3 regions of the Desulfosarcina ovata subsp. ovata genome follow, and region 1 is predicted to be linked to each of the others. Evidence: riboswitches for the same ligand, from Rfam matches in the RefSeq annotation. Region 1 holds a riboswitch; each other region holds the start of a gene.
What was found. Region 1 has a riboswitch for cobalamin ahead of GN112_RS31515 (TonB-dependent receptor). Riboswitches for the same ligand answer to the same signal wherever they lie in the genome.

Region 1 (10,739 bases):
AATCCGAAAATTTCATCACCCACCTCCTTTTGGCGTCTGTCTGCATCGCAGTTGAATCAAGTTTTGGATATACTCCCGGAGGGCGACCTGCTCCGCCGGGAGCCGGGTAGGCACAGTTTCATAACGATTCGTTTCTGCATGACAAACCATCCTGAAATAATGATGTTTGTCGTTCAGTAATCCGCAGGCGTAAGAGAGGAGCAATCAGTGAAACCACTTTGGAAACAGACGGCTTTTACGAATCCGCACAAAAGCACAATGAAATGAAACATTATTTTAGTCTGCTTTCTCGGCGACTGTCAAGACATGCAAGAAAATTGGCAGGGTGACCGCATTTGAATTGGAATCCGGTTATGCGGTTTCTATAAAGCGCCAGCGAGTTCCCCTTCGCTCCCATGCTAGGCACGGACCGCTGGTTCACTTCCGGTTGCTCTCCAACCCGCCTCACGGCGACGCAGTTTTCATCAGTTACGGGGTCTTGGCCCTGCTCCGACATGGACTTTCACCGTGCTGTTATGGCCTCTTCACAGACGCACAGTCCCCCGGTAAAGCTGGGGGTTTACCAGTTAATAGTAAGATGCTACCCTGCTCAGGCCTTCCAGTCTTGATTGTCAACTAATCTTTATAGCCTTGTATTCGTAAATCGAATCAACTGTTCCATCTTGCTTATCCGTCGCCAGCATACAGCATTCTGCGAATGTCCATCCAGAGGCCACATATGCAAACGAAATTATGTTTTTTGTTTGGCCGACTATTTTTGCCACCGGAGAAGATTCGACCTTGCCTCTTAGCTCCCAATTGCCGCCTAATGTATAATTTGCAAGGCCTTCGGCGCCTTTATATACATGCAGAAATGCAGCCGCGGTTCCATCTTTGCGGGCAAGGATTTGCCATTCACACCCACCATAATTATCGCTGTATACATAAAATGGACTTGTCCTTTTAGGCACAATACCGACAGCTACCCCGCCTTGAATATTTCCGACATACAGGAAGTTACGGGGATTGTTTTTCGACAATCGATAGCATGGGGTTCTTGCCCCTCCTCCTGCGGCCACATAAGTACAATTATACCATGCTGTATATCGATATACTTTATTGCCTGTAAACTGACTGTGTGAACTCTGTTGGGCCCTACTTCCGGGTGTTGATAATAATGATAACAGCCTGTTGATGTAGAGTCCTTTTTTTACTTCTGCTGGCAATGCCATAAGCTTCCTTTCATAGATTGATAATCAAGGTAATTCCCGGCGCCCATCTTGTTTGGTATGTAATATGCGGCCCTGCTCACTCATCCGGTCGTTTTGCGCGTCTTTACCAGCATAGGGTTAGCTAATTTTAAAAAATTAATACCTCCGACGCAAGCGTTGATGAATTTTCAGATTAAGGTTTCTTTATATCTTTTCAGTTCTATTAGAGCCTTAATAGATTCCATCATATGACCACGGATAATACTCCATAACACCATACGTCTATTATCAAGCTGAACACTGGCTTTAATATCCATATCATCCGTCACAGTATCATATATTCTTTTACACATCATTTGCATTTCATTGAAAAATCTATCAACATTTCTAATTGGTTTATCTTCATCCTGCATTTTATCCCGACAATGATGAAGTGTTTCTTTCCATGTAGGAGACTTATCAAGAAGCAGTACGATTTTTTTCAACCATCTGCGGCTGTATTGATCATCTATCATTTGCAGCCAGCTTTCAAGTAAATCAAGGTCTTCCAAAGGACCCGCGAATCCATGAGTTTGAAGCAGTGTTTTAGTGGTATGCCTTAGATTCAATAAATCTTTAAATGGACCCTTGATATTCGCTCGTAAAACAGCTATACGTCCAGCCCCTATGGCTGCATATTGATGAGTGATAGTCAATATAGGTATAAATGGGTCATTTTTCTTTATGCACGCTTTCACTATCTTATTTGAATCAATTCTCTTTTTCAAATCAGACTCATATGCCAATTCCAAATCATTTATGTCTTTCCATAAATAATTATCATCATATTCTGCCATAGGTGTAATGATGTTAGAAAGGACAAAGTCGCTTAGTTCTTTAATCGTAACAAAATCGCCGGCCTTAATATCTATGAAATAATGCAAGTTCAGCGTGATTAAATGTATTTCAGCACGAATTTGCATAAATGGATTATAGTTACTATCATCAAGTGATGTCTCTCTAGATAATCGGATATGTCGGCCCAACCGCTTTTTTCAGCTGGAATGGTCATACGGCACAAACAGCATCTGCCCCTGCTTAAATTCCATAATTCTTCAGCAACTTTTTTACTAATATAACGTTTCAGATTTTCAGATCCCATTTTTATCATTGTTAATTAAGTTAATATTGCAATGGATAGCGTGTTATCCGTCGTCGCGCCAACCATTGAAGCGACGTTACTCCCAACAGACGACGGTGCTGATTCAATGTCGAAGGTCTTTTAGCACGATGCGGGATGATGGATAAAACGGGTTGGACGAAGGCAATTTAGAACATATTTTTGAAATGACTACCATCTTATATGGGGATTGTAAACTGGGGACTGCCTCGCTGCTTCTGGTGCAAGGGCAGAAAAAGGGTTCTTATCGCTTACCGACGCCGGTTTCAAAACAGTGAATGAACTGCATTAATGATACGAACCCCGGTGGCCCATCGGACGAGACGGTTATCTGCCAGATAGTTTAAGAGAAAACTGATTTCAATTCTTCCAAAGTCGCCTCATTGGCTGACCGTTTGCTCCGGTACAGCGCAATACAGGGAAAATAGGGTTGACGAAATGCCTCAAAAACAATAAACGAATACTCACAAAAAAGGCTGGAATCGTAACTAACTGTACTGTTTTCCGGCTATCACAATTTATTTGGATTGCAGTTCCTTCGGGATAAAAAGGGAACCCCGTGCGAATCGGGGGCGGACCCACCGCTGTAACCGGGGACAAAGACGATATCATGCCACTGGATGATTCCGGGAAGGCATCGTTTGCGGATGAACCGGAAGTCAGAAGACCTGCTGTGATCTCAAGTTCTCAACTCAAAGGGGAATGACGGCTGAGAATCGCTTTCGGTACAGATGGGTAACCCGAAGCCAAAAAAAGGGCTTCGGGTTTTTGCGTTTGTGGCGGGCGTGGTTTCCCTGAGTAAGTGCGCAGGCTGATTCTATTTCAATACAAAGGAGACCAACATGTCCATTTTCTGCCGTTTCACCATCACATTCTGTTTCATTTTATCGTTTGCCATCAATGGCCTTGCCGAAGACAACGTGTATCTGATGGATACCATTGTGGTTACCGCCACCCGCTCGGAAGACAATACCTTTGATGTACCGACGCCCATTTCGACAATCGATGAACAACGTCTTCAGGAAACCGCTCCGGCATCGATTGCCGACGCCATTGCCGATATCCCCGGTGTTTCCATGGAAAGTGCCGGTTCCTGGGAAACCAGTCCGGTCATTCGTGGGCTTGGACAAAACAGGGTGCTTGTGCTTTACGACGGCGATCGTGAAACCAACCTGTGGGCAGGTCGAATGCCGTTTACGCCATTTATGGATATGGGTTCGGTTTCCCGGATCGAAGTTGTCAAGGGGCCGGCATCCGCACTTTACGGCACCGATGCCCTGGGGGGTGTCATCAATATCATCACCCGTGAGGTTGAATTTTCCGAAGGGGATCAGTGGCAGATGGAAAACACCATCAAAGGCCGCTATTCCAGTACGGACAATGGTTGGTTCGGGCGCTACGAACTGGCTGCGGGAGGTAAGGGACTGGGTTTCCTGCTGGGCATCTCGGGCCGGGATGTGGAAAATTACACGGATGGAAACGGTGACGAAATCAACAATTCGCAGTTTGAAAACCGCAACCTCGATCTGAAAGCCCGCTATGCCCTGAGCGACAAACAAGGCCTGACGGCGTCCTTGCGAATCAACCAGATCGACGACATGGGGGTACCGCAAAAGGATCCTTCCGCACCCTATTCCCATTTTGATCGTTTTGATACGAATAGCTACAAACTCGGTTATGAAGCCACCGATCTGAGTTTTTTCGAGAATCTCAAAGCCCGAATTTATTATGTTGATCAGGACCGTTCGTTTAAAGGCAGGTTTCCCAGTTCCAGCAGCCCGGTTTATAATCTGAAATCCAACGATATTGAGACGAGCGCAATCGGAGGCTCTTTTCAAGGGCTGATTCCACTCGGCGACCGGCACGGTCTCACCGCCGGATTCGAGGCCGTTCGTGAAGGAACGGATTCGACGGAAACCCAGCTCATTCAACGAAACAGCAATGACAGCCTCGCCAGACGCCTGAAGTTTCAACCGGTACCGGATGCCGAGCGATACCACTATGGTGCCTTTGTTCAGGACGAAATGCACCTGATGCCAAAGCTGACGCTGATCGCGGGCGGCCGGTATGACTATTTTGATGCAAGCGCCAAAGATATCGAGTTTACCGATTCGCGTTACAACGCTTCAGGGGCCCAGACTTCGTCAAGTTCGGAGATCAACGATTTTTCAGACGCAGATGACAGTGCCGCCACCTTTAACATCGGGCTGCTTTATAGGCTGACGGAACATTACCACCTGACGGCCAATGTCGGCAGCGGATTTCGTGCGCCGGACATCTTCGAACGATTTTCGACTCGCGGTGGCGGGAGCCAGATTTTAATCGGTGATCCAGATCTGGACCCGGAATATTCCTACAATTACGATGTCGGGATGAAAGTTCGTTATTCCCGTTTTCAGGGATCTTTCAACCTGTTCTACACTCGGGTCGACGATTACATCGATACGGTTTTACAGGACACCTCCTTTATTTCCGACATTCCCACATATAAATATGTCAATGTTCAGGATGCCGAACTTTATGGTTTTGACGGTGAGGCCCAGTTCGCTTTTACCGACAGCTTCAGCGTTTTTGGAACCATCTCGAGTGTCGTGGGTAAAGATCGCGACAGCGGGGACCGTCTCAATAATATTCCACCCTTGAACGGCACGTTGGGTGTTCGATGGGAAAGTCATCTGTACGACACCATGCGGTATTGGATCGAGCTTTCCGGAGACCTTTATGCACGCCAGAATCATCCGGCCCCCGACGAAGACAAAACTCCCGGTTATGCCGTATTCAATCTGCGGACGGGCCTGGATATTCCCACCGTCTGGTCGGCGATACACGACATGCAGCTCACGCTCAATATCGAGAATATTCTGGACAAATATTATCTGTCCCATTTGCGCAAGGACGACATGGATTTTATCCCCGAACCCGGCATCAATATCATTGCTGCCGTGCAGTTCGGTTTTTAAGTTGCCGATCATCGGCAGTCGCAATCAAAATGTTGCCGACAGCGTTCAGGTGAAAAAAAACACCGTCAAAGGGCGCTTTTTGATTGATCCTGAAATTTTGTTCAAGGTCGATCCGCCCACGCTGTTTATCTGTGAAAGCGGGTTGAGTTCGTCCGCCAGGATCTGAAAAAACCGGCTTAGGATCGGGGATGAAATTAATTGAACGTAATTGCGCCGGGCTTGTGTTCGTCTTCAAGGCGCATCAAGGGTTGCATACCGGGAGTTTCCCTATCCACAAGCTTGTTTCCGTTCCAATGCTGTTCCAAGATTCCCCAACATCGCTCCACAGGGTTATATTTGCTGTGGTATGGCGGGTAATAAAGAATTTGTACGGGCTTTGCGATGTAGTCAGTGAAATCCATCATTCGTTTGAGAAACTGAGTTCGCTGCCCATTGCTCTCCGGGCCGTTATCAGCCTTAATCTGAAGGAGGGAAATGCTATCGCGTTCCTCGGCAGGTATGTGGTTCCACCATTCATATAGGCTGTCTAAGATAAAATCGCTTGTCTTGAAGGAACTTCCAAAGATGATGTTCAACTGTCCGCTGTCTTCATCCAATACACCAAACGGCGTATATTTTTCCTTACAACCCATGTCGTGGTCGGCAGCCTGATTATCGCCACGTGTTTTACCTCCGCGGCTATATTCTCCGATTTTCACGGTGGCCTTGCAGTCAATGCTTATTCGCTTGCTCTCTCCTTCGTCAAACTGTTGTCCGTCCTTTTCTTTGATATTGTTGAAAATAGCGTCTGTTTGCGGTTTTTTTAAAGGTTTGGCTTTCTCTACCAGACGCAAACGAAAGCCGTTTCGGTTGACTATATTTGCCATGGTTCTGGGTGATGGGAACATTTCCTAGGGGTCTAACCATTTTCTAATGGATGGTAAACAAAGGGCTAATCAGCAGCCTTTAGGGTTCGTCATGATTAAACTTGGAGTTTTAGGATTCCGGCAAGAAAGAATTCCACCAAATGGCGGAGGAAATACCAATGAACAACTGCCCGACGGATATCGCCATGTTGTCAGCCTCCCTGCTGTGCATTGCTGCCAGTGTATGGATGACCTTCTTCTTTTAGATAAGAGAGAACAATGATCCCACTGGCCGGCCAGCCCCTCCCGTTGGAAGCGCCCCAACCACCCGTCAATCCGGCGGCCAACCGGTTTAAACTGATTCATCTGCTGGAAATCGACACGGCAACCCCGGACGGGCTGGCCCGGAGCCTTCCTTTCACGCCGTACGACACCACCGCCGGTGCCGAAAACGAATACCAGACCGCTGTTCTGGGCGATCGCGAGCAGGTGGATCTGGCCTGCGAGATCGAAGCCTCCGGCTTTTTCCGCAACCTTAAAAAGCGAGCCCGGCGGGGAGACACCCCGCAGTTTCGGATTACCGCCCTGGAACGTTTTCTGGAAAGCAATCATGACCGGGTCTGGGAGAACAGTTGGGTGCGTCTGCCCGTTGATGCACTGACCCCCTATGCCCGACAGGTCTTCGCGGAAGACCTGCAGGCCGACAAGCGCCGCAAAGACAGTCCCCAGCGCAGCGATGCCTGCCAGTTTTCCATCACCATGGCCGGCTGCGAATATCTGCGCATCCCCATCAGCTACCTGCTGAAACTGGCCCTGGCCGATGCCGTGGGCCACCCGTCCGTGCACGCCACCATCCGCGACGCCGGCCAGGCGGCCATGAACCATTTTCTCTCGGACAATACGTCGCCGGAAACCTTCTCCTTCCATCCGGTATGCGCCGACGGGCAGGCCGGACCGGGTGACGCCCTGGCCCGGGAAACCTCCCTGCGCTTTTTGTTCTCGCAGCTTTTGATCCAGTATGCCAATCGGCAGTTCGGCCTCATCGACAGCGGCCAGCGGGCAACCCTCTATTTCGCCCCCCACCCGCCCCTACGCCAGAAACGCCTCAACGCGCTCATCTCGGACAGCTTCTACCGATCACTCTTCATGAGCCCCTGCCTGTCCGGCTGGAACGACGGAGAGGCCAAGCACCGCTACATGCACCTGTGCCACACAGTGCTCTCACGCAGCCAGCTCAACGCGGTGATCAAGCTGCGCGAGGCAGGCATCGTCGCCAACAACCTGGTGGTCCTGCCCAGCACCTCAAACATCAGCCTGGCCAACAACGGCACCCACATCAGCCTGGGCAGCCGCCGGCTGACGGGCTGTATGCAGGATCCCGGTTCCGGCTTCGGTCCTGCGGAAGAGAAGCATTACGGCGACCTGGCCATCAAGATCATCGAGCATTTCCTGCCGCTGTTCGTGGGCACCTTTTCGGCAGCGCCCTACCGAATCGATTTCATGGATTTCCATCCCGAGCGGGTTCTGGGATTCCTGCCCCACGAACTGGACTTCACCCACCTGAGAATGCTCTGGCGGCGCTGGAAAAAAAAGGCCCACATGAAAATCCTGGGCCGCTGCATCACGCCCTTCGGCCCGGAATGGCTGGATCGTACCCTGGCGCGCGGGTTTGGTCTCAAGGGCGATTTCGTTCCCGATTTCCGGCTGATCGACTATCTGGTAGCCCTGATGGCCACCGACGAAAGCCCCGCCCTGGACGGCTGCCTGGGAAACGAAACGCGCCTGAAACAGGACCTGGGCGACATGGGCGTGTTCGACCCGTGCATGCCGCTGTACATGCTCTACCGGGCACGCTGCTTCCAGACCATGGGCTTCAGCGGATTCGAAGGCCGCCACTACAGTCTTTTCGAAAACCTCCAGCGCGACATGGCACCGGCGGCAAACCTGCAGATGCTGGTCACCAGCCTGGCCTACAAGTATATTTTCACCGGTGCCGTCACCCACGCCGACATTCCCGACCACCCGTTCATTGAAAGCGAGCGGCGCCAGATCTTCTTCGGTACGGCGGCCGGGATTCCCACTTTCTATGTGCGCACGGATACGCCCAACCACCTGCTGGCACGCATGGTACGAAAAACCGCCAACATCCGCAACAGCCGTCGCTATGCCGGATATACCCGGGTACGGATGGTCGATTTCCGGCAGATGCTGGTCAAATTGCTGCACCAGGATGCCCCGGAACTGATCGAAGCGGGCGGCCTGGGGCCCACCCTTGCGGACCTGGCCCGTCGCACGGCGGGAAAGGGTTGCCATACGGCAGCCGGCCGGTTGACGCGGCGGATCTGCGACAATGCCGGTGCCGCAGCCCCCATGGCCCTGTCCAGTGATGAATTCAACAGCGCCGCAGAGAAGTTCTACCGCGAAGATCTGAAAAAAGAGCAGATCGAACAGGCATTGGACGTGTGGACCGAGCAGGTCCGTCACCTCGACGGAATGTCCACCTGGCGCCGGGGGATTTACAATCAGGCCCTTTTTTCGGTCCTTGGGGGAAAAGATGCAGCCACCGAGATCCGCAACCGTCGATCCGCCGTGGTGAACGAGGCCCTTACGACGCCGGCCCTGGCCCGGTTGATCCACCTGATGCTGCTGACCCTCACCCACATGAAACGGAACCCCCGGTCCGGTTCACCCAACGATGGAGTTTTGCCTGACCATGCAACCGACACCCCACCAGTACATTGACCGCCAAACGGCCGGCGTGACCACCGAGCGATTGATCGCCGATCCCCTGATCCATCGCCTGTACGCCGGGGCACGCGAAAACCCCTCCCTTTTGTTCCGGGCCGCCACGTCGCGGCGCATGTCGGCCCTGCTCGGTTTTCTCAATTTTGACTTCTCCCTGGGCATCAACGGTTCCCGACGGCTGCAACGTATCCGCCGGATGGGCATCGACCTGGACGAATGCCTGGACGCTCCGGACAGCCTGGATTCCCCGCGCAAACTGTTCGAACGCCGGATCCGTTACTGGACCTGCCGTCCCATGCCCCAGGCGCCGGAACGGATCGTCTCCCCTGCCGATGCCCGCGTACTGGTGGGCTCCTTCGACCGTCCGCATACGCTTTTCCTAAAGGAGAAGTTCTTCTCTTTCACAGAGCTGCTGGGAGAGGAGAAAACGCAATGGATCGATGCCTTTGACGGTGGCGATTTTGCCCTTTTCCGGCTGACCCCGGACAAATACCACTACAACCACACGCCCGTGGCCGGAATCATCCGCGACATTTACACCATTGACGGCCGTTGCCATTCGTGCAACCCCGGCGCGGTGGTCTCCATGGTAACGCCTTTTTCGAAAAACCGGCGCGTGGTCACCATTATCGATACGGACGTTCCCGGCGGAACCGGCATCGGACAGGTGGCCATGATCGAGGTGGTGGCCATGATGATCGGCGATATCGTCCAGTGCTACAGCACGATCCGCTACGATGATCCGCTGGATCTGGCAGCCGGCATGTTCGTCAAGCGCGGCTGCCCCAAGAGTCTCTACCGGCCGGGCAGCAGCGTTGACATCCTGATTTTCGAGCGGCAGCGCGTGATCTTTTCCAAAGACATCCTGGCCAACATGCGGCGCCGTGACGTCACCAGCCGCTACACGCTGAACTTCCAGGCCCCCCTGGTGGAGACCGACGTCAGGGTGCGCTCGGAGATCGGACGCAAGGCCTGAAAAAGGAACCGAATCAATGACAAACTGGCTTTTCATGAGTACGCTGGCCATTATCCTGGCCATGGTCTACGGCTGGGCCTTTAAAGTACTGCCCGGGGAACGCTGGCAGATCATCTGCGCCATTCCCGTGAAAAAACGGGCCGACGGATCGTGGCAGGGTCTCAACCTGACCTACTACGGCCTGTTCAACGCCATGGCGCTCGGGGCTGCCGTTGCCCTGGTCCTGGTGCTCACCGGCGCATCGGGTGTCGCGCCGGGCGTCTTTGCCGCCGTGATGGCAACGCTGCTGGGATGCTGCCTGCCGGCATCGCGCATTATCGCCCGCTGGGTTGAGAAAAAACCCCACACCCTCAGCGTGGGCGCCGCATCGTTTGTGGGCATTGTGGCCGCGCCCTGGCTGGTGTTGCTCATGGAAGCGATCGCCGGCCGCTGGATGGCGATCCGATTTGAAAGCATGGCCGTGGTCGCGGCCTTGATGGTGGGCTACGCCCTGGGCGAAGGCATCGGCCGCCTGGCCTGCATCAGCTATGGATGTTGCTACGGCAGGCCCATTGCGGCCACCCCGCCGCTGGTGAAGCGCTATCTCTCATGGGCCACGTTCACCTATAGCGGCGGCACCAAAAAAATCGCCTATGCCCACCAGTTGGAAGGGCAGCCGATCTTCGCCGTCCAGGCCCTCACCGCCGTGCTTTACACGACCAGCGCCCTGGCCGGGTCGCTTCTGTTTCTGCACGGCCGGTATGCGTGGGCCTTTTTCCTCTGCCTGCTGGTGACCCAGGGGTGGCGATTCGTGTCCGAATTTCTGCGTGCGGACTACCGCGGCGACCGGAAGATCAGCGTCTATCAGATCATGAGCCTGATAAC
Region 2 (10,739 bases), 4.0 Mb from region 1:
GCCTGAACGTCACGACCGAAGTCCGCTTAGGATCGGGGATGAAATTAATTGGACGTAATTGCGCCGGGCTTGTGTTCGTCTTCAAGGCGCATCAACGGTTGCATACTGGGAGTATGTGGCCGTTGATGCAACGCGGAAGACGGGCGCAAGAACAAGCAATTTTGTTCAATTAATAAAATTCCCGATCCTTAACCAAAAACATTCCAAAACGATCGCATCATAGATGCGATGCTACGCATGGAAGTATTTTTTGCCTTGTCGTCGGGTTTTGGTCGAGAGGGTTACAAACACATCTAAAATGAACACTATCCCATAATGGGATTGGTCTTGATTTGTCAACAGAAATATTTCTTGCTACCGATCAGTAACCTCCTCAATCTTCCCCTCCGCGTCTAAAAAGGCTTCCCGCAACGCGTCCAGCGTTTCCTCATCCGCCTGCCACATGCCCCGGGAGGCGGCTTCGAGCAGCTTGTCGATGATGTTGTGCAGGGCATACGGGTTGACCCTTTTCATCCAGGAGGCCATTTCCGGGTCCAGGGGCACTTTTTTGGCGAACCGCCGGTACATGTGGTCATCCACCACGTCGGCGGTGGCGTCCCAGCCGATGATGATATCCATGGCCTTGGAGATATCACCGGCCCCCTTGTAGCCGTGGCGCTTGAGACCTTCCAGCCATTTGGGATTGAGCAGGCGGGCGCGGAAGATGTGCCGGGCCTCCTCGGTGGTGGTGCGTACGACCACCTGATCGGGGTCCGCGCTGTCGCCGGCCAGGGAGAAGGGACGCCGGCCCTGAACCGCATGCACGGCAGTGATCAGGCCGCAGTGATAGTTGTAGAAATCGGTGCAGGCCATCATGTCCTTTTCACGGGTGTCCTCGTTCTTGACCGTGACCGACATACGCCCCAGGGTCCGCCGGAAAACGGATTCGGCGGGCTGACCATTTTTTTCTCTCCGCCGTACAATTTGCAGGTGATCCGGTTCTCAACTCCGCTGTTTCAGGCCCCGACCTGGATAGGAATAACAGACGTCTCGAGATCAATCAGAAGATTGTTGGCGCCAGCCATTCCATTCCTCCCAGCAAAATCAGGGTTAAAAACAGACAACCCGACCAGATCCGGTCCGTCCGGGAAAAAGAGAATTGATGAATACAATAGAACTTTCCTTTGAATCCCCGGCACAGCATGGACTGGTAGACCCGATCCGCCCTTGCCAGGGCGCGGACCAGCAGCATGCCGAACAGATAGGCATAGGTCTTATAGGTATGTATATTGGATTTAGGGACAAACCCCCTGATCCGGATGGCCGTGCTCAGTCGTTGGTATTCCTGTTCCAGCACGAATACATAGCGATAGGCAATCAGCATCAGATAGACGATTTTCTGCGGCATGTGGAGCCGGTTCAATCCATGCCCCAGGGTGGCAATGGACATCGTGGCGACCAGGGCAATGAAAATCATGAGAATCGAATTGGATTTGAGGGTGATGCGGGCCGCCAGGAGCAGACCTTCCCGGGTGCATGCCACCGGTCCCAGAAAAAACGCGGTGGTTCCCTCGAAGGTAACGGGAAGCACCAAGAAAAGCACAATGTTGAAAATATTGATGACGGTCAGCCGCTTGGCGACTTCCATCCGGGGAAGCCGGGAGATCCACACTAAGATGACGGACAGAGCCAGTCCGCTGACCAGGGTGGGAAACTTCAGGGACAGCGCCAAAAGGAATGAAAACAGCGTGGCAAAAACAATCCGCAACCGTGGATCGAGCCGGTGGAGCAGAGAGACTCCCTGAGCAAAGGATTCACTCAACATAGGCGTCTTTACCCGTGATTCAGGCTTTTTTTCGCCGCCGATAATTGAAATAGGTCCCAATGCCCACCAGACCGAAGATATAACCAATGCCGCCGGCGATATCCTTAACGTTTGGCCCGGTATTCTCTTTTACCGAGAGTTTGCGGATAATGGGACGTAGCTTATTATCCAGGGACTTTTCCACGATGGCCTGAATTCCCTGTGCGCTAAGACCTGAAACCATTTGCGAATCAGCTGGTGCGGTTCTATCCGCTTCGGTTGACGGCAACGCCGCCGAGGCGGCAGGCGTATCCTTTGCTGGGAAGGCGGCTGCCACCTCCTCCAGAGGGATAAGGATCTTAGCCTGATGTCCCATGCCGGCCTTTACTTTAATGTGCAGGGCGCTTTTTTGGGGAATTGTAAATGAACAGATTCCCTCATCATCGGTGGTAGTGGAAAGAAGCAGGGTGCCCGCGTCGTCCAAAACAAGGACTTCGGCATTGTGGGGAATGTCTCCGTTGCCAAAAGCCGCCTCAAGAACAACCGTATCCCCCTCCACCCATCCGCTGGCGAGAAACTTGTGGGCCAGTGCGGGACCCGTTGCGGCCAGAATGAAAATAATGGTTGGCAAAACTGTCCGGATGAGACATCTGTTTGCCTGGTGTAGCACTTTTTTTTTGTTTCGTTTCATAACGTTCTCCTTATTGGACAGTGCTTTCCCCGGGGCTTGTTGAAAAACCAGGCAGTGAATCGGGTTTGACCTTTTTGAGAAATCCAATACAGAATGCAGTGATAATGCCCTCGATGATCATTACGGGAAGGTGGGCCGTCACCACCAGGGCGGCGACTTCAAAAAAGCTCTCCTCCGTAAAAAGCAGGGAAAGTGCGACCATGAGTGACGTCAGAAGCACCGAAAGTGCCCCGCAGGCAAAGGCCCCGACAACGGCGAGTCCGGTGTCCTTCTGCACCAGCCGACCGAACAGGTAGTAGCACAACACGGCCGGACCGGCCACATTCAGGGTGTTTACCCCAAGAACGGTAATCCCCCCGAACTGAAAAAGCATGGCTTGCAGGGCCAGCCCCACGAGGATGGCCGCAAAGGCCCCCCATCCAAGCATCAGCCCCACAATACCGTTGAGCAACAGGTGGACGCTGGACGGGCCGATGGGAACGTGGATCAGGGAGGCCAAGAAAAAGGTTGCCGACAGGATCCCCGCCTGGGCAACGTGCTCATAGTCCATTTTTTTTAATCCGATGGCGGTGCCTGCCACTGTGAGGACGCCGCTGCCGATGAGAACCGGTGCTGAAATAACACCTTCTGATATGTGCATGATACATACTCCTTGTTTGCTCCAAAAAAAATCCCCGCACCTGTTAGGGCACGGGGATACCGTTTTTTATCCCGGACCGATCGACTCTATTGGGGTAAAACACCATCCTCCACGTTGGGTTTTACCGATTCATCAAAGGCGGGTCTTCTGGTTTCATCCGGCTCCTGGCGGCCTTCCCGTCCATGAAAAACGGAACAGTGGCGTATTGGCCAGCAGCGTCGTTTCCGGCATGCGGTGGAAACATGGATGTCACAGCGGCGGGTCCACTCCCGATTTACACGGGATTCCCCATTAAGTCCTGGCGGACACCTTTAATTGAGAGAACAATGATTCCTATTCGAGAATTTAAAGGATTGTCAATAGAATTCTTAATGTAACCCCATCTCACAGATCTGCCAGCGCTGCCAAATACCCTCTAACGTTGACATGCAAACAAATTCCTGGTACGGCGGTATGATTTTAGAAAAGAGAAGAGGATCAGGTGCGAGTCCACTTGCTGTTGAGAACTATGCAAGGGGGATTGCCAAGAGGGAACCCCGTGAAAGTCGGGGACGGACCCGCCGCTGTAACCGGGGACGAAAGCTGCACATTGCCACTGACCGACAGGTCGGGAAGGCGCAGCCGGTAGGAAGATCCGGGAGTCAGAATACCTGCCTGAACCCGAAGAGGGTCGACCACGAGGACGACGTCGAACCTAAGTACTATCTGTGGATGTAAAAGGGAGATCCCGGATCGATTTTTGCGGTCCGGGTTTTTTTTTATCATGACCGCTAATACACGCAGTATTCCGGCTTTCGGCATTCTGGCCCTCAGCGGGGTTTCTGGATGTGAAGCGGTCATATCCGGGGATATTACGGGATAAAGCGTATCAAGTTCGATAGTGATAGCTATAAATCCAGCCGGCGAGTCGCTCCTCTTGCGAGTCGCTCCTCTTGGAAGACAGCAACGAGTTGAACCAATAAAAGAATGAAGGAGGAGTTACTATGGTTGGAAACACGCGATCGATGAAATTCATGTTACGACTTTTTTTGTACGGCACTCTTGTTCTTGTTATGATGCCTGCCTGTTTGGCCCTATCTTTTTCGGAGACGCAAGAGCTCGAAGAAATGGTTGTCGAGGGGAGGAAAATAGAGGAACGCCTGTCGGGCGAACTGGAGGAGTTCGGTCACAAGGTGGAAATCGTCACCGGTGAAGAGATAACCGCCGGAGGATATGCTGATGTCAACCAGATATTGGAAAGCCTGGTGCCGGGTCTCTATGTATCTTCAAAAAGCGGTCGCGGTGACTATATGCGTATGAGTATGAACGGAGGGGACACCAAGCGGGTGATTTTCCTGATCGACGGCGTCCGGATCAACAACCGGCTTTACGGGAGGGGCTATCTGGACACCCTTTCCGTGAAGATGATCGACAGGATTGAGGTGTTAAAGACCGGTGAGGGGCTGTATTACGGCACAGACGGCACATCAGGCGTGATCAACATCATCACCAAACCGGTCACCAAAGAACGACATGGAAGCCTGGGGGCCGGATATGGGAGTTATGATGCCGCCGAAGCCCATGGGTACCTCTCGGAAACCATCAACGAAAACGGGTTTCTGATTTACGGATCCTACGATGCATGGGAGGGGTATCAGACTTTTTGTGACGAAGATTACGATCATATCGAAGGGGCTGCCCGAAAAGATCGCGGTTACATAAGAAATAGCCTGTTGGCCAAGTACGAGAGAAACGTCGATTGGGGAAACGGGGCGGTCTTGCGGGGTTCAATCCTGCGAAACGAAGCGGAAGCCGATTTCATGAGAGTCGACGAAGACAAGGCGGTAAACGATCGGACCGAATATGTGGGTATTCTAAAATGGGATCACGATATTGCAGAAGATTTATCCTACTACGTTAAAGCCTATTATCACGAGTGGTGGACCGAATACACCCGGCAAGAACTCGACGGCACGTTTGTTTACAACGAAGCCTTGTGGGGATATGAAGATTGGGGTGTCAATCTGATGGGAAGCTGGTTCTTTCTCGAAGAAAACGAGCTGTTGCTGGGCTTTGATTACCAGAATTACTGGGGAAAAGACGAGGTTGTTGTCATCAAGGGTGATCACGAGGAAGTATACGCCGGTTTTTTTGCCCTTCGCCCGCACTTCAATTTTATTCCCGACCTGAAAATGTCCCTTGGCGGCCGTTATAATCAGACGGGAGGAAGCGACAGCTTTGTATGGAATGCAAGTGCGCGATCACCGATTTTCGGGCCGTTTTTCGCGAGAGCTGTAGTGGGTACGAATTTCCGGCTGGCCAACGCCTATGAGCTTTATGCCGACGAAGATTATGCCATCGGCAATCCGGACTTGGATCCCGAAGAAAGCTTAAATGTCGAAGCGGGGCTCGGGGCTACCTTCGGCCTTTTTACGGCTGCAGTTGATTACTACTATTCAGAAATCACAGACATGATTGCCGTGGGTGACGACCTGGTTTTCGAGAATACCGATGGTGAAACGGATTTGGAGAGTTGGGCAATCAGCCTTTCATCGCAACCCTATAAAGGTTTCAGTTTCGTTCTAAGCGCGGTTTACACGGATGCGACCAACAAAGATGACGATGTTCAATTGACCCATATCCCCGAATCCTTCTACAAAGGATTGCTGCGCTACTGGCATCCCTCCCGCCGGTTCGGCGGGGATCTTTCCGTTCGCTATATTGGCGACGTTTACGGCACCGACTACCCGGAATTCGGGGCCGTCAATTACGGGAAGTACTGGGTCACGGACATCTCGGGCTTTGTCCGTTTCGGAAACGATCTGGCCCATACGCTGACCCTTCGCGTGGATAACCTTTTCGACAAAGATTATACCACATATGGGTACGGGAGAACCACCGGTTCGGATGGTGAACCCTTTATTTATGAATACCAGGGCACTCCGCTGGCGCTGATGCTCAGCTACACATATGATTTTTAGATCGATTCAGTAATAATTGACTCGACGTTACAACCTTTGAGTTGGCAGACCCGGCGTGCAGGCCGAAAGGACTGCACGCCAGTTTGACGTTTTATTGCCAAAGGGATGTGTATGCTTCGCAAAGCACATAAAATCCTGGGACTTACAACCGGTCCGCTGATGATCCTATGGTTTCTGTCCGGAATTGTGATGATGTATGTCGATCATCCGAGGTTTCACCGAACCTCACGGGATCGACTGCCCCGGACTGCACCTTTGATTGCTGACACGATTGCCATCGATTTTCGGGAAGCATGGGCGAAAACCGGTTTGTCCGAACCTCCGATAGAGGCCCGGCTCAATATGCTTATTGACAGGCCGGCCTATTTTTTTCGTACGAAAGAAAGCCGTCGGAACGTCGTTTATGCTGACGACGGTTCGATATTGGATACTATTTCGCCCGAGTCTGCCATAAAATCCGCATCCCACTATTTAGGCAAAACGATCGATGTCGCCGAGATTCGCTCTTTGAACGGCGTGGATCAGTGGACCGTCGGTACGGCCACTGGTGTCTGGTACCGGCCCTTGTACAAATTGTGCTGCCGGGATGAGGATGCCACCTGGGTGTATGTGTCGAAGACCAGTGGAGAAGTCTGCCAGGTCGTCACAAAACAAGAACGCGGCCTGGTTTGGTTGGGATCGATTCCACACTGGCTGTATTTCACAGTTCTGCGCAAACATCTGGAACTATGGCGGCAGGTAATTATCTGGCTTTCAGCGATAGCTACACTGGCGGTGCTGCTGGGGTTGTGGATCGGGGTTGCTGGCTTCCGCTGGAAAGGATATGGACGTCGCCGTTACAAAAGATCCAGCCTGTTTATCGGGATCAGAAAATGGCACCATTACCTGGGATTGGTCTTTGGCCTGACGACGCTGCTGTGGGTGTTTTCAGGCATGATGTCCCTGTCTCCATTTAACTGGCACAGTAACACGGCACCAAAGAGTGAGGAAACCTTGGCGTTATCAGGCGGGGACATCGATCCAACCCGGTTCGCATTGCATCCAGCCAAAGCCTTGAACACAAGTCAGGCGCACGATATCGTTCGTCAAATGGATCTGTTGTACTTCAGGGGAACAACCTATTATCGGTGCTGGACATCACCATCCGAATCGTTCCTGATTCGGGCCGATGCGTCTGGACATTCCCCCATCGCCTGTTTTTCCCTGGAAGATATCTTGGCTGCATCACAGGGGCTCGTGACGGGGCATCAACCGATCGACCATCGTATCTTGACTACATACGACCGCTATTACGTTGACAAGAAACGACAACTGCGGCTCCCGGTGGTGAGGCTCACATTCGACGACCCGGCGCATACCCTGTTCTATATCGACATGCACGACGGCACCATCGCCAGACGGTATGATGCTTCCGCACGGCTCAATCGATGGCTTTACCGATTCCCACACTGTCTGGATATTCCGTTCTTATTGCGGCACCGTCTTATGCGGGATGGACTGATGTTGTTTTTTCTATCCGGTGGAGCTGGGTTGGTAATAACCGGTCTTTACTCACCGATTAGCGATCAGTAACCTCCTCGATCTCCCCCTCCGCATCCAGATACGCATCGCGCAAGGCTTCCAGGGTATCCTCATCGGCGTTCCACATGCCACGGCCGGCAGCTTCCAGCAGCTTGTCGATGATGTTGTGCAGGGCGTGGGGGTTGACCTTTTTCATCCAGGCGGCCATTTCCGGGTTCAGGGGTACTTTTTCGGCGAACCGCCGGTACATGTGGTCATCCACCACGTCGGCGGTGGCGTCCCAGCCGATGATGATATCCATGGCCTTGGAGATATCACCGGCCCCCTTGTAGCCGTGGCGCTTGAGACCTTCCAGCCATTTGGGATTGAGCAGGCGGGCGCGGAAGATGTGCCGGGTCTCCTCGGTGGTGGTGCGGACGACCACCTGATCGGGATCCGCGCTGTCGCCGGCCAGGGATAGGGGCCGCCGGCCCTGAACCGCATGCACGGCGGTGACCAGGCCGCCGTGGTAGTTGTAAAAATCGGTGCAGGCCAGCATGTCCTTTTCACGGGTGTCCTCGTTCTTGACCGTGACCGACATGCGCCCCAGGGTCCGCCGGAAAACGGATTCGGCCGGCTGACCAAAGGTGTCCCGGCCATAGGCGTAAGACGACCAGCGGATATACATCTCACCCAGATCGTCGGTGGTTTTCCACTGCTTGGACTCCACCAGTTGAGCCACGCCGGCGCCATAGCTGCCCGGCGGCGACCCGAAGATGCGGAAGGTGGCCTGGCGGAAGGCGGCGGTCTCATCCAGGCCGTCGGCGGTGAGATCCGCGACGTCCCGGATGACATGCCGGCGGATGAAATTATGCTCCGGTTTTTCCTCCAGGGCCGCCACCATTTGAACGGCGGTATCGATCAAATCCACCAGCAGGGGAAAGGCGTCGCGGAAGATGCCGGAAATGCGCGGCGTCACGTCGATGCGCGGCCGACCCAATTCCGCCGCGGGAATGATTTCCACACCGCGCACATTGCCCGATCCCTTCTGCCATACCGGACGCACACCCAGCAGGTAGAGAATTTCGGCCACATCGTCGCCTTTTGAACGCATGGTGGGGCTGGCCCACAGGATCAGCCCCACATTGTCGGGATAGCGGTCATGCTCCTCCCGGTACTTGTCGATCAGGGCATCGGCGAGCCGTTTGCCGGTCTCCCAGGCCGCCTTTGTCGGAATCTTCTGGGGGTCGACGGAGTAGAAGTTGCGGCCCGTGGGCAAAATATGGGCCTGGCCCCGGCTGGGCGCGCCCGACGGGCCGGGCGGCACGAAGCGACCTGCCAGGGCATCCAGGCAGGCGGTCTGCTCGCCAGATGTCTGCTCCACGCGGGGCAGGAGGTCATCGCGGATGAAGGCCAACGCGTCCGTAATATCGGGGGTGGCTTTGCCCAGGTGGCGCTGCTGAACGGTTGTCACCACGTCCGGATCATGGCTGCCGGCCAGCAGATCGGCCACCAGGGCTTCACACAGATGGTGCGCCCTGTCCAAAAGCTGGGCGCCCGTGGCGCCGGAGGCGGTATCGATGACCCGGCCACGGTGTTGGGTGAGAAAATCCGCGTCATGGCCCAGGGCGGCGGCAACGGCCCGGCGCAGGGGCGGCACCTCGCCGTTGGCCAGGCGGGTCATCTGCACCAGGGTGCGAACCAGGGGCTGCCCGACCGGTGCCCGGCCAAGGATATGCAGGCCGTCGGCAATGGCCGTGTCGGCAATTTCGCCCAGGTAATGGTGCAATGTTTCCAGAAACGTCTCCATGTCGCCCAAGGCGGTGGTTTGATCAAGATTCAACTCGCCGGTGATTTCCGCTTTTTCGGCCGCTTCCCAGATCATCGGGGCGAGCAGATCGAGTTTGCCCTGATCCTGGATCCTGGCCGCCTGATATTCCGACAGCAGGTTTTCCACTTCTGCCAGATCTTCGTAAAGCCCGGCGTTGGTCAACGGCGGGGGCAGGTGATCAATGATGCAGGCGTAAGACCGGCGTTTGGCCTGGGTGCCTTCGCCGGGATCGTTGATGATGTAAGGGTAGATGTTGGGCAGATCACCGATGGCCAGATCCGGGTAGCAGGTCGCGGACAGGCCCACGGCTTTTCCCGGCAGCCACTCCAGGCTGCCGTGCTTGCCCACGTGAATCACGGCATCGGCGCCGAAGGTCTCCGTGATCCAGCGGTAGTGGGCCAGGTAGTGGTGGGGCGGCGACAGGTGCGGATCGTGATAGAGTTTGTCCAGTTGCTCGAAATATCCCCGGGGCGGCTGGATGGTGAGAAACACATGGCCGTTGATCAGCCCGGGGAAGAAAAGGCGCCCGTCGTGGACGAACAGATCGCCGGGTATGGGCTGCCAATCGTGGGTCATCTTCTCGCGTACCGTTTGGGGCAGCTTTTCATGCCAGCCGGTGTATGTCCCGGGGCCGGCCGAGGCCCGGGCACGCGTGGCCATCTGGTCCATGGGCAGCCAGCGCCGGTCACAGGTCATGCCGGCCAAAAGATGGTGGGCCAGGGCGTCGCCATCGGGGTAGTCGGTGTCGACACGGTATCCCTGTTTTTTCATGGCGCCGAGCAGATCCACCACGCTGGCAAAGGAGTCCAGTCCCGCGGCGCAACCGATGCGGTCATTGCGCGGCGGGTAGTGGTGGAACACAATGGCGACCTTTTTCTCGGCGTTGGGTTTGCGCCTTAAGCGTGCCCAGTTCAGCGATAGACGCACCATCCGGGCCATGCGTTCGGGAATGGCGACGTATTTGTTGACCGCCGCGCCGGTCAGGGGGTCGATGTCCACACACTGTTTGGAGGCCACCGGCACGTTGATGATCACCCCGTCCAACTCGGGCTGGGCCACGCTGATGGTGATATCCACATTGTTGAGGCCCTGGTCGCTGGCCTCCCATTCGGCAATACTGCGACCCGTTGAGATCGCCTGGATGACCGGTACGTTCAGACGCGCCAGTAAGCCTTTGTATTCCGGTGCCGCTGTCTGCAAACTGAACATCACCGGATTGACGAGCACATCGATGACCGGCCGGCCATCGTTCATGAAAAAGTGCTTGACCACGTAATCGGGCCCCTGGTTGCCCAGTACCGTGTCCTTGAAACGCATGTGAAAGACGCAGATCA
Region 3 (10,739 bases), 3.5 Mb from region 1:
ATGTCTTTTTACCGATGCCACCCTACCGCAAAGCCCGTTTGAAAGCCAAGGCATTTAATCCCGTCCCGTCACGCTTATTTCACGATTGAACCGAACGTTGGAAGGACCAGCCGGCCGAATACGTGGTTGTTGACGATGGCGGAGACCAGCCCGTTTCGACTGGTAATCGGATCTGAGCCGAAAATACCCTAAGAAAATTCCTGATGGCCGGTAGGTTGTTGACCTATGACGGCAAAAAGAGCAGAATACGGACCATCTTTTAATTTGCGATGAGCACCCATCTATGCTGCGCCATACCTTTCTTCATATCCCGGGTGTCGGACCGAAAACGGAGCAGAGCCTCTGGGCGGCCGGCCTGACCGACTGGGCGTCGTTCGACGACGGCCTGCCGCTGAAGCTGACACCGGCCAAAAAAAATCGGATTGCCACCGAACTGCACGAATCACAGCGTCAGCTGACGGCGATGAATGCCAATTATTTCGCCAGTCGCCTGCCGGCCGGCCAGCACTGGCGACTGTTCAACGAATTTCGCGATCAGGCGGCCTACCTGGACATTGAGACCACGGGACTGGAGGCGGATTGCACGATTTCCACGATTGCCGTGTACGACGGGTCGGCGATGACCACTTACGTGAACGGGCAGAACCTGGACGATTTTGCCGATGACATTCAGCGTTACAAGCTGCTGGTGACTTACAACGGTAAGTGCTTCGACGTGCCGGTGATCGAGCGGGTGCTGGGCTGCCGGCTGGACCATGCCCACATCGATTTGCGCTATGTGCTGGCCGGACTCGGATTCAAGGGCGGGCTGAAACGTTGCGAAACCCAGATGGGCCTGTCGCGCGGGGATTTGGCAGACGTTGACGGGCTTTTTGCGGTGGTGCTTTGGAACGTCTACCTGCGCAACAATGACGAGCGTGCCCTGGAGACGCTGCTGGCGTATAACCTGCAGGATGTTATCAACCTGGAGATGATAATGGTCAGCGCTTACAACCTGGCCCTCGGACGATCCCCCATGGCCGGCGCAACAAAGCTGCCCATACCCCGGATTCCGCGGAATCCCCACCGGGTTGACCGGCCCACCGTCTCCCGCTACCAGGGGGAGGTCACTTTTCTGCGTTCCCTGCAGCCGAAGTGGTGATGATGACCAGCAACGATCCCCACACCATTTGTCTTCAGACGAGCCAAAAATGAAAAAATGTTTTTGCGTAAATTGCCATCCCGCTCGCTCCGTTTTGCGTTACCCCTGCCGGGTTGGATGGATACTGATTGTTTTAACCCTGCTATGGATGTGCATTTCTCCATGCACGGTTAATGCAGAGCCCCTTTCCGAACCGGATAAAAGCGCCGAGGATCGTGCATTGGCTTCCCCTTCAGGGTTTGCGGAACTGATTCCCAAGGCCGCGGATCTGAGCCAGCGCCTGGCGCAGATGAAGCGCCAGATTGCCGATATCACTGTGCCCGGGGCGGATGCGCCCGAATTTGTTCGTCTGGAAAACCGGCTTGACGCCCTGTCCCGGGAACTGGTCGCGCTGAAACAGGCCGTCGGCCTGAATTACGAGCGCCTGGTGCGTTTTCGCCAGTCGGTGGAAGTCGTGAACGAGGCCTTGTCGGCCCATCGGCAGCCGCTTCTGGCAGGACTGCGCAAACTCGATCTCTGGCATGGCCAATGGCAGGAAGATCAGGCATACTGGACGATGTGGAAAACCGCTGCCGGTACCGCCATGACCCTGCCGTTGGTTGCCCAGACATTTAAACGGGCCATGCAAACCATCGACAATGCACTTTCCATTGTCATGGTACAGATGAAGCACTTGATGACGGTTCAAAAACGGGTCTTTGATATCCAAACGGGCATCAACACCATACTGGTCGATGTGGAACCGATGATCCGGGGGGCCCGCGGTGAATTCCTGCAGGATTTTTCCCCACCGATGTATGCTTCCGCCTTCTATCAACGGGTAAACGCCTGGCTGTTTTTTGACATCATTGCCGGCGTCAAACGCCTTCTCGTTTTTCAGAAGGATTATTTCTCCAGAATCGCGTGGGCGATAGGCCTGCAGGTGGTGCTTCTCGTGGTTGTTGCCGTTGGCATCCGCCGATCGGGCGTGATTCTTGAAGGCATCGATGCGCTGCGCTTCATGCGCCGCAACCCCTATGCGGTGGGGAGCCTGATTTCCGCCATCGCTCTCTGGAACGCATACCAGCCCATGCCCGTTGCGTGGGAACTGGTGTTGACGGCGATGATCCTGTTCACCACCGCGCGCCTGGTGGGAAGTATTACCGCCGTCCGCCGCCGGGTGATGATGATGTATCTTTTGGCCGCCGTTTTGCTGGTCACCCGCATCTTCATCGGCATCGGACTGCCCATGCCGCTTTTCCGGCTCTACCTGCTGGCCACCACCATTGGCGTCGGCAGCCTTTGCATCCGGTTTATCCTGCGCCCCGTCACGGCCAGACGGACACGCGGATACACGGCATTGTTAACCCTGGCCTCCCTGGCCTGCCTGGCGATCGCCATATTTGAGATCACCGGTTACAGTGCGCTCTCCCGGCATATTTTTCAGTCATCAATGGCGACCATTTTCATTGTTGTGCTGGCCCGGCTGATCATGCTGCTGATTCGCGGACTCCTGGAATCGGCATTCCGCAGCCCGGCCGTCCAGCAAATTCCCTTTCTTCCGGCGCATACGACAAAGATCATCGATCGTATCACCAAAGGGTTCAGCCTGATTGTTTTGCTTTTCTGTGTGGGGGTGGTGCTTCAGACCTGGCGGGTCTTCACCAGCCCGGTGGAGCCGATTTCCCGGCTTCTGGCGTTTGGCGTGACCGTTGGCCAAAACCGGATTACCATTGGGCTGGTACTGGCCGCAGGCGCCTGCCTGTACGGCGCCCTGCTGTCGTCCCGCCTGATTCAGATGTTTTTGATGCGTGATGTGTTTGCGCGCAAAAAACTGGATCCGGGCATCGGTCTTTCCATCTCCCGCCTGCTTCACTACACCATTGTGCTGGTGGGGGTCATGCTTGCCCTGGCCACTCTCGGGTTCGAACTGACCAATCTGACCATCATCGCCTCGGCGCTCAGTGTCGGCATCGGCTTCGGCCTCCAGACCATCGTGAACAATTTTGTCTGCGGACTGATCCTGCTTTTCGAGCGTCCGGTCAAGGTCGGTGACATCATTCAGCTGGGCAACCAGTGGGCCACGATCCGTGACATCGGTTTGCGGGCAACCATTATCCAGACCTTCGACCGTTCCGACATCGTCGTGCCCAACAGTGATCTGATTACCAACCAGCTGACCAACTGGACCCTGGATGATCGCAACATGCGCATCATTCTTACCGTTGGCGTGGCTTACGGATCGGACGTGCCCCTGGTGCTGAAAACCCTGAAGCACTGCACCGCGGAAAACCCACGGATTCTCAATGATCCGTCGCCGCTGATCTATTTTATGGATTTCGGGGACAGTTCATTGAATTTTCAGATCCGCGTCTGGATCGATGACATCGATTACATGAACGATGTGCGCAGCGAGTTGAATCAGGCCATCGACCGCCGTTTCCGCGAACTGGGCGTCGAGGTCCCCTTTCCCCAGCGGGATCTGCACCTGCGCAGTGTGGCCCCAGCAGCGGCGCCGGTTCTGGACTCCGTCCGGGGGGACCCCTGAATCCGATCACTGCGGATCATTTTCGCTGGAACAGGCGGTTCGCATCGGTCTTGCCGGCAACGGCGGCCTCGGTTTTCGGTGGGGGCGGGGCGGCGCTGCGTCGGCCGGTCTTGCCGGTAAAATCCAAAATGACCTTGAACCCATCGCCGGCCAGCACGCGGGGCAGCTGCCGGCTGAGCTGTTCCGGCGGGACGATGGCCTCGACCAGATGCTCCAAGGCCGGCTGGTGACGGGCGATCAGCCCCAATGCGGCCACCATATTCTGCCGGGTCAGGCCGTAGGCGCCGAATAGGGCTGCTTCGCGGTAGTGCAGCAGGTTGATCAGGTTGCTTTCAATGGTCTGGTTTTTTTTCAGACCGCTGAAAAAGGAGAGGCGGCCGCCCTTGGCCAGCTTGGTGACCGCCTGGCTGAAGGCGATGGGGTCGGGGCAGGCGTTGATCGCCGCATCGAATTCGCTCTCGTGGGTTTCCCGCAGGGCGGTGATCTGCGTGGCACCCAGAAATGCACCGGCCCTGGCGATTTTCCGGGCGTTTTTTTCAATTACCAGGGGGATTGCGCCTTGTGTCTTTGCTACCAGGGCGGCAATCAGGCCGACGGTGCCGCCACCGAAGACCACCACCCGTTCTCCCGGCTGTAGGTTGAGCGCCGTCAGGGCGTTGTGGACACAGCCCACCGGTTCGGCGAAACAGGCCTGGTGCGGGGTGATCGTGTCCGGTACCGGAATCAGGCTCTCGGTGGGGGCCAGCAGGGTCCGGCTGAAGCCGCCATCAAAATGAAAACCCATGATCTGCATGGATTCGCAGAGATTCTCGCGGCCGCTGGTGCAGTACCGGCAGCGGCCGCAGATCCGGCCAGGCCAGACGGTAAACCGTTGGCCATGCTCGTCCTCGGCCAGCACTTCGTGGCCGGGAACCCGGGGAAAGATCAGATCGCGGTGGCCCTCATGCCACATTTTGGCATCGGTCCGGCAGATGCCGCAGTAGCGCACGGCGAGCCGGGTCATGCCGCTCTCGACGGCCGGTTGGTCCGCCGGCTGAGTCTCGATTTGCTCCAGGCCGGTCAGCACGATTTTCATGGTTGAATTTCCCTTTCCCATGGTTTCAAAGCGGTGTTTCCGTCAGGGTCAGTCGAAAGATGACGGCTTCGGGAAATCCGTGCGCCCGGGCCGCTGCCAGATGGACCTTGACGGTTTCCAGCATTGCCATGGGAAAAACGCTGGCTTTGTCCAGCCCCACGGCCGTGCAATCGTCGTCCTTGACGCGCAGATATCGGCTGCCGGTTTTGATGACGAGCAGTTCCATGGCGGTTCTCCTAATTGATGGCGTTTTGCAGCCGACGCAGCCTGGCCAGTCCCTCCTCCGGTTGCCGGTTCTGGGTGGTGACCCAGTTTTCCAGGGTGGCGTATGCGTTGCCGCTGTCGATGGTGGCGCCGGCCAGGGCCATGCCGGTGGGGATGGTGTCCACCTTGCCGGCGACCTTCAGAATCAGGGCCGTGTTGAGTTCCAGGGCCTGTCGGCGGGTGCTGGTGCCGTTTTCCTGCCCCCGGATCAGGGCCACGAAGCGCCTGGATTCCCGCGCCAGATCCTTCTCCGGTGCCAGGTCGGCCGGGTTGTGATCGGCCAGGCCCAGTTCGGACGGCTGCAGGCGAAACGTGTCGACGGTGCCATCCTCGCCCAGCTGCGCACACCAGGTGGTGCCGCAGACCGACGCCTCGTCCATGCCCTTGTTGGTGCCGTCTACCGCCCCGTGGAACACCAGGGCCTGCTGGTAGCCGATGGCTTTCATGACCCGGACCACCGGGTCGATCATTTCCCGGGCGTAGACACCGCGAATACCAAACCGGGGCATGGCCGGGTTGGCCAGGGAGGCGGCGATGTTCAGGGTCGAGCCGAAATGGATCTGGGAGAGAATGCGGCCCAGGGCCATGGGGTGAATGGTCGGGCTCATGCCATTGAACAGGCCGATGCCGGCATCCTTGATGCTGCGGGCCACCAGGTCGGCATCGCAGGCCACATCCACGCCCAGCGCTTCGGCCATATCCACCGTGCCGCAGACGGAGGTGATTGCCCGGGCGCCGTGGCGGGCCATGGGCACGCCGGCTGCCGCGGCCACGATGGCGGCGGCGGTGCTGATATTGAAGGTCTTGTAGCTGTCCATACCGGTGCCGCTGTTCTCGACGACGGGCATGCCCGTATCGGGGGTCACCTTGACCGTGTCCAGGTCGAAAATGGCCTCCCAGGCGCCGGCGACTTCCGCTTCGGTCTCGCCCTTGGCGCGCAGGGCCGCCAGAAATGCCCCCTGCTGCATGGCCGTAGTGTTGTCATTCAGGATAACGGTGAAGGCTTCGCGGGCCTCGTCGCGGGTGAGGTCCGTCTTGTCGATGAGGCGGGTGATCAATGCGCCGAAGGTTTTGTCCGTACTCATGGTCGGTTAACTCCGTGATATGGAAATATCGGATGGGCCGGACAGGAGGCAGGATATTGCGATATACGGCGCTGCACAATAAAAAAACCGCGGCAGCCGATGCCAGTATCCTTTCGCCTGAACGACCAGACGAAAACGATACGGACAGCTTCCAGCGGTATCCGTTTCCGGCAGGCATCGATGATGCCGCCGGGCAGTGCACAGGCAGGCTTTCTGGCTTACGGGCGTCGAGCGTTTCCCTACTGGCCGCGCCTTCCCGTCGACACCCGGTCGGCAGTGGCGTTTTTGCGGCGGTCGTTCCCGATTACAGCAACGGCTGGTATGCGATGGGCTCTCACCATCTTTCCTTTTAACGGGCGTTCGAAGCGCCGGCGCCCGCACCTGTCAGTTACGATTTTCTTACCCCGAAAGCAGGGCGCTTGTCAATTTTTCCGTGTCCGCTTACACCGTGATGCGCCAGCAGCGATGGATGGTCTTGCGCTTGTTCCGGTAGTCTTCCGGGATGGTCTGGGCCGTGATTTCTTCTACTGCAGCGGCCTTGATCCGGTCCATGCAAAGGGTGAAATCCTGGTGGTTGGTGGAGAAGAAGAGCGTGGCCTTGGGCCGCATCAGGTCGATCACCGCCGAAAGGAGGCGGGGATGGTCGCGTGCGATGTCGAAGGATTCGTTGCGCACTTTGGTGGTGGAATAGGAGGGGGGATCCACCACGGCAAGATCGAACTGTTTTCCCTCCCGGTGTGCTTTTTTCAGATAGTCGAAGGTGTGGGCATGGACCAGCCGATTGTTTTTCGGATCGATTTCGTTCAGCTTCAGATTCTCCCCGGCCCACTGGATGACACTCTCCGAGCGGTCCACGGAGACGGTGCTGCGGGCGCCGCCTTTGGCCGCGTAGCAGGAAAACGACGCCGTATAACAGTACAGATTGAGAAAATCCTTGCCTGCGGCCATCTGGCGAACCATCTGCCGGGTGTCGCGATGGTCGGAAAAAAGGCCCGTATCCACATAGTCGTACGGATTGACCAGAAATTTGAAATCCCGTTCGTGCAGAACGATCTTTTTATCCGTATAGTCGATGCGTTCGTAGCGTTTGCCCTCCTGGCGGCCGGCCCAGCGCTGTTTCAGGTGCAGCCGTTCGGCGGGCACGTTCAGGGTGTCGGCCACTGCCCGGCCCATCAGGAGCAGCCATTCGGGTACCGACTGGCGCCGCATGTACTCGCCGATCACCAGGTGGCCGCCGTACCAGTCCACCACGGCACGAATTTCAGGAATGTCCCAGTCGTAGAGGCGGAACACATCGATCTGCTGCCGTGAGAACCGTTTGGAAAGGTGCTTGAAACGCTTCTTGACGCGGTTGGCCAGCATTGCTGCCTGCCGATGGAAATGTTCGGAAATTCTGGGAGTATCATTCATGGTTGGGGTAAAATCGAAAACTCCAATAAAACGCCCCGTGGACGAGTTTTTCCGTCGCCGGGGCGTGGGTTGTTTTTTCAGTGCACCGTTTCAGGTCAGGCAGACCCGCATATGTTGCAGTTGGTCAGGCAGCGTTCATATTTTGCGTCACGATCACGGGTGGGTTCGCTGGAACTGGACCAGTACTGCATGATGCACTGGCTGATGCATTCTTTTTCGTTGGGTACGATATTTCTATTTTTCATGGTGCCGCTCCATTTGTAGGATTTCCAGATGGGGCTTTATGCAAAGCCGGGCCGTCCGAATAACCAAACAATAAGCACGAACCATGAAATTTGAATACCGATCGCCGAATAAATCCATTTACTCGATATCCACAGAAATCTGTCTGGGCGGATCGGCCGCAGGTCGGGGCATTTCGATGATCAGGACGCCGTTTTTGAACGTTGCCTTGATATCTGCGGGCGCGATCATGGCATGCAGGCTGAAGGTCCGGTAAAATTTACCGCAGATGCGTTCACGGCGATAATAGTTGGTCGTCTGGCATTCCGGATCCTCGGACCGCTTACCGCTGATGGTCATGACGTTGTTCTTGACCTCCACGGTGACATCTTCCTTTTTCACACCGGGCAGGTCGACGGCAACGAAAAAGCCGCTGTCGTTTTCATAGATATCGGTATGGGGCGTCCAGGCACAGGAGGGTAGCGTTTCGCCGTCAGCCAGCTGTTGGGGGAACGAATCTTCAAAAAGTTTGTTAATACGATCCTGAAGGGTGGCGATATCGCCAAACGGGTCCCACTTGATGATGGCCATGACGTTCCTCGCGATTTGGGTGGATGGGCGCCAGCCGGATCGTTTGCGACCGGCGCCGGCCGGTTTGGGGCCTCGCGGTCGATGGGCAATGGCTGGTGTTGAGAAAAGCATAGCCATCCGGAGATGCTTGTCAAGCCCCGATGCGCCGGGGGCGGTATGGCCGGCGGCGCAAGAATTCGCCATAAGCGACAATTGGCTTGCAAAAGCGGTTAAATTTTGGTGAAGTTGCCCCACATTTTATGAACTGGGAGAACAATCATGAACGACGATTTTGAAAACGCATCACCGGAACCGGAAGTGGACGCGGAAGAGAGTTTTGCCGAACTGTTTGAATCCTACAGCACCGGCATGAATGAAAACATTCAGGTGGGCGACCGGATCCGGGGGCGCATTATCTCCATTGGTGGCAGCAACGTGTTTGTCGACACGGGCACCAAGGTTGACGGGGTGGTGGAAAAAAACGAGCTGCTTGACGACGACGGGCAGCTGTCCGTTGCCGAGGGCGACGAGTTGGATCTGTATGTGGTCGCCGCCGACGAAAGTGAAATCCGCCTCTCCAAAGCCATTTCCGGGATCGGCGGGCTCAATATGCTCAAGGACGCCTGGACCGAGCGCATTCCGGTGGAGGGCAAGGTGGTCGCCGCGATCAAGGGTGGGTTTCATGTGGAGATGATCAAGCGGCGGGCCTTTTGCCCCATCAGCCAGATGGACGTTGCCTATGTGGAAGACCCCAGTGTTTATGTGGGGCAGACATTGACCTTCCTGATCAAGCGGTTTGAGGAGTCGGGGCGCAATATCGTCGTTTCGCGGCGGGAGATCCTGCAAAAGGAGCTGGACGAAAGTCGCAAGGCGTTCATGGCCGAACTGCAGCCCGATGCTCTGCTGGAAGGCAGCGTGGTGCGGATCGTCCCCTTTGGCGCCTTCGTGAGCCTGGCCCCCGGCGTGGAAGGACTGGTGCACATCAGTGAGCTGAGTTGGTCCCGGCTGGATACCCCCGATCAGGCGGTCACGGTGGGCGATCGACTGCAGGTCAAGGTGCTGGGCATCAAAGCCGGGGAGAAGCCGGGAACCCAGAAGATCGCGCTTTCGGTGAAGCAGGCCATGGGCGATCCCTGGGCCGACGCCCAGCAGCGTGTTCCGGTGGGGGCCAAGATGCTGGGCAAAGTGACCCGATGCGCCAATTTCGGTGCTTTTGTGGAACTTTTCCCCGGCATTGAAGGGTTGGTTCACATCAGCGAGATGAGTTACACCCGCCGGGTGATGCGTCCCGAAGAGATTGTCTCCCCCGGGGACGAAATCATGGTGATGGTCAAGGCGTTCGACCTTGACCGCAAGCGGATTTCACTTAGTATAAAGGATGCGGAAGGCGATCCCTGGGCCGATGTCCAGGAAACGTTCAAACCGGGTAAGACCGTGCAGGGGCGGGTCGAGAAGAAAGAAGGATTCGGTATCTTCGTGAACCTGGCACCGGGTATTACCGGTCTTTTGCCCAAATCGAAAATCGCCGCATCGGACAATGCGGCGCAAATTGAGGCCCTTAAACCGGGTGCGGCGATCACCGTAACCGTTGACAGCATTAACGTGGCGGAACGCAAAATTTCTCTCGGTGCCGGTGGCGGCACCGACGACCAGGGATGGCAGGAATTTTCCGGTGGATCGTCGGATACCTTGGGGTCGCTGGGGGATCAGTTGAAGGAAGCCCTTTCCCGGAAGAAAAACGGAGGTTGATCATGGCAGGTAGTGATGAACTTTACGATCTGGTCATTATCGGCGGGGGGCCCGGCGGCCTCTCCGCAGCCATTTACGCCATGCGGGCGGCGTTGAAAACCGCACTGGTGGAAAAGGGGGTCACCGGCGGGCAGGTGACCATGAGCGACGAGGTGGAGAACTACCCCGGTTTTGTCCATATCAGTGGCGCCGAACTCTCCATGAAGTTCACCCAGCACGCCCAATCCTACGATTTGGATATGATTTCCCAGGAAGTCACGGCATTGGACCCGGGTCTGGACCATCACACGGTTCGGCTGGCCAATGGTGACACCCTCAAGACTCACGCCGTCATCCTGGCCACGGGCGGCAGCCCACGGAAACTCGATGTGATTGGCGAACGGGAACTATACGGCAAGGGGGTTTCTTACTGTGCCACTTGCGACGGGTTCTTTTTCAGGGGCAAAACCGTAGTCGTCATCGGCGGCGGTGACAGTGCCGCCGAAGAGGCCCTGTATCTGGCCAAACTGTGTAAAAAAGTCTACATCGCCCATCGGCGGGATGAACTGCGGGCGAGCAAGATTCTGCAGCAGCGGATTTTCAACGATTGCAACATCGAAATGCTCTGGAATACCGTGGTGACGGAAATCAAGGCCGGTGCCGACGGTGTGGAACAGGTTGGCCTCAAGGATACCGTTACCGCCGACACCCGCGAGT

Region 2: another riboswitch for cobalamin. It lies ahead of cbiM (cobalt transporter CbiM); the one in region 1 lies ahead of GN112_RS31515 (TonB-dependent receptor).
Region 3: another riboswitch for cobalamin. It lies ahead of trpD (anthranilate phosphoribosyltransferase); the one in region 1 lies ahead of GN112_RS31515 (TonB-dependent receptor).

What each region holds. Positions count from the first base shown of each region.
Region 1 covers NZ_AP021879.1:7,193,214-7,203,952, reverse strand. Annotated here, with positions in the region: gene GN112_RS31530 (hypothetical protein) at 1-16, opposite strand, end outside; gene GN112_RS31525 (hypothetical protein) at 612-1,211, opposite strand; gene GN112_RS31520 (hypothetical protein) at 1,379-2,215, opposite strand; cobalamin riboswitch at 2,863-3,039, shown strand; gene GN112_RS31515 (TonB-dependent receptor) at 3,192-5,309, shown strand; gene GN112_RS31510 (hypothetical protein) at 5,281-5,544, opposite strand; gene GN112_RS31505 (ISAzo13-like element transposase-related protein) at 5,504-6,196, opposite strand; gene GN112_RS31500 (hypothetical protein) at 6,222-6,437, shown strand; gene GN112_RS31495 (hypothetical protein) at 6,434-8,896, shown strand; gene GN112_RS31490 (phosphatidylserine decarboxylase) at 8,868-9,875, shown strand; gene GN112_RS31485 (prolipoprotein diacylglyceryl transferase family protein) at 9,892-10,739, shown strand, end outside.
Region 2 covers NZ_AP021879.1:3,189,994-3,200,732, reverse strand. Annotated here, with positions in the region: gene GN112_RS14160 (cobaltochelatase subunit CobN) at 355-963, opposite strand; gene cbiQ (cobalt ECF transporter T component CbiQ) at 1,040-1,804, opposite strand; gene GN112_RS14150 (NikL family nickel/cobalt ECF transporter subunit) at 1,824-2,474, opposite strand; gene cbiM (cobalt transporter CbiM) at 2,485-3,114, opposite strand; cobalamin riboswitch at 3,235-3,442, opposite strand; cobalamin riboswitch at 3,577-3,786, shown strand; gene GN112_RS14140 (TonB-dependent receptor plug domain-containing protein) at 4,221-6,074, shown strand; gene GN112_RS14135 (PepSY domain-containing protein) at 6,186-7,646, shown strand; gene cobN (cobaltochelatase subunit CobN) at 7,633-10,739, opposite strand, start outside.
Region 3 covers NZ_AP021879.1:3,727,555-3,738,293, reverse strand. Annotated here, with positions in the region: gene GN112_RS16555 (ribonuclease H-like domain-containing protein) at 284-1,141, shown strand; gene GN112_RS33990 (mechanosensitive ion channel family protein) at 1,362-3,668, shown strand; gene GN112_RS16545 (alcohol dehydrogenase catalytic domain-containing protein) at 3,685-4,743, opposite strand; gene GN112_RS16540 (hypothetical protein) at 4,769-4,969, opposite strand; gene trpD (anthranilate phosphoribosyltransferase) at 4,980-6,092, opposite strand; cobalamin riboswitch at 6,279-6,492, opposite strand; gene GN112_RS16530 (class I SAM-dependent methyltransferase) at 6,534-7,454, opposite strand; gene GN112_RS16525 (hypothetical protein) at 7,598-7,747, opposite strand; gene GN112_RS16520 (Hsp20/alpha crystallin family protein) at 7,866-8,315, opposite strand; gene GN112_RS16515 (30S ribosomal protein S1) at 8,574-10,043, shown strand; gene trxB (thioredoxin-disulfide reductase) at 10,046-10,739, shown strand, end outside.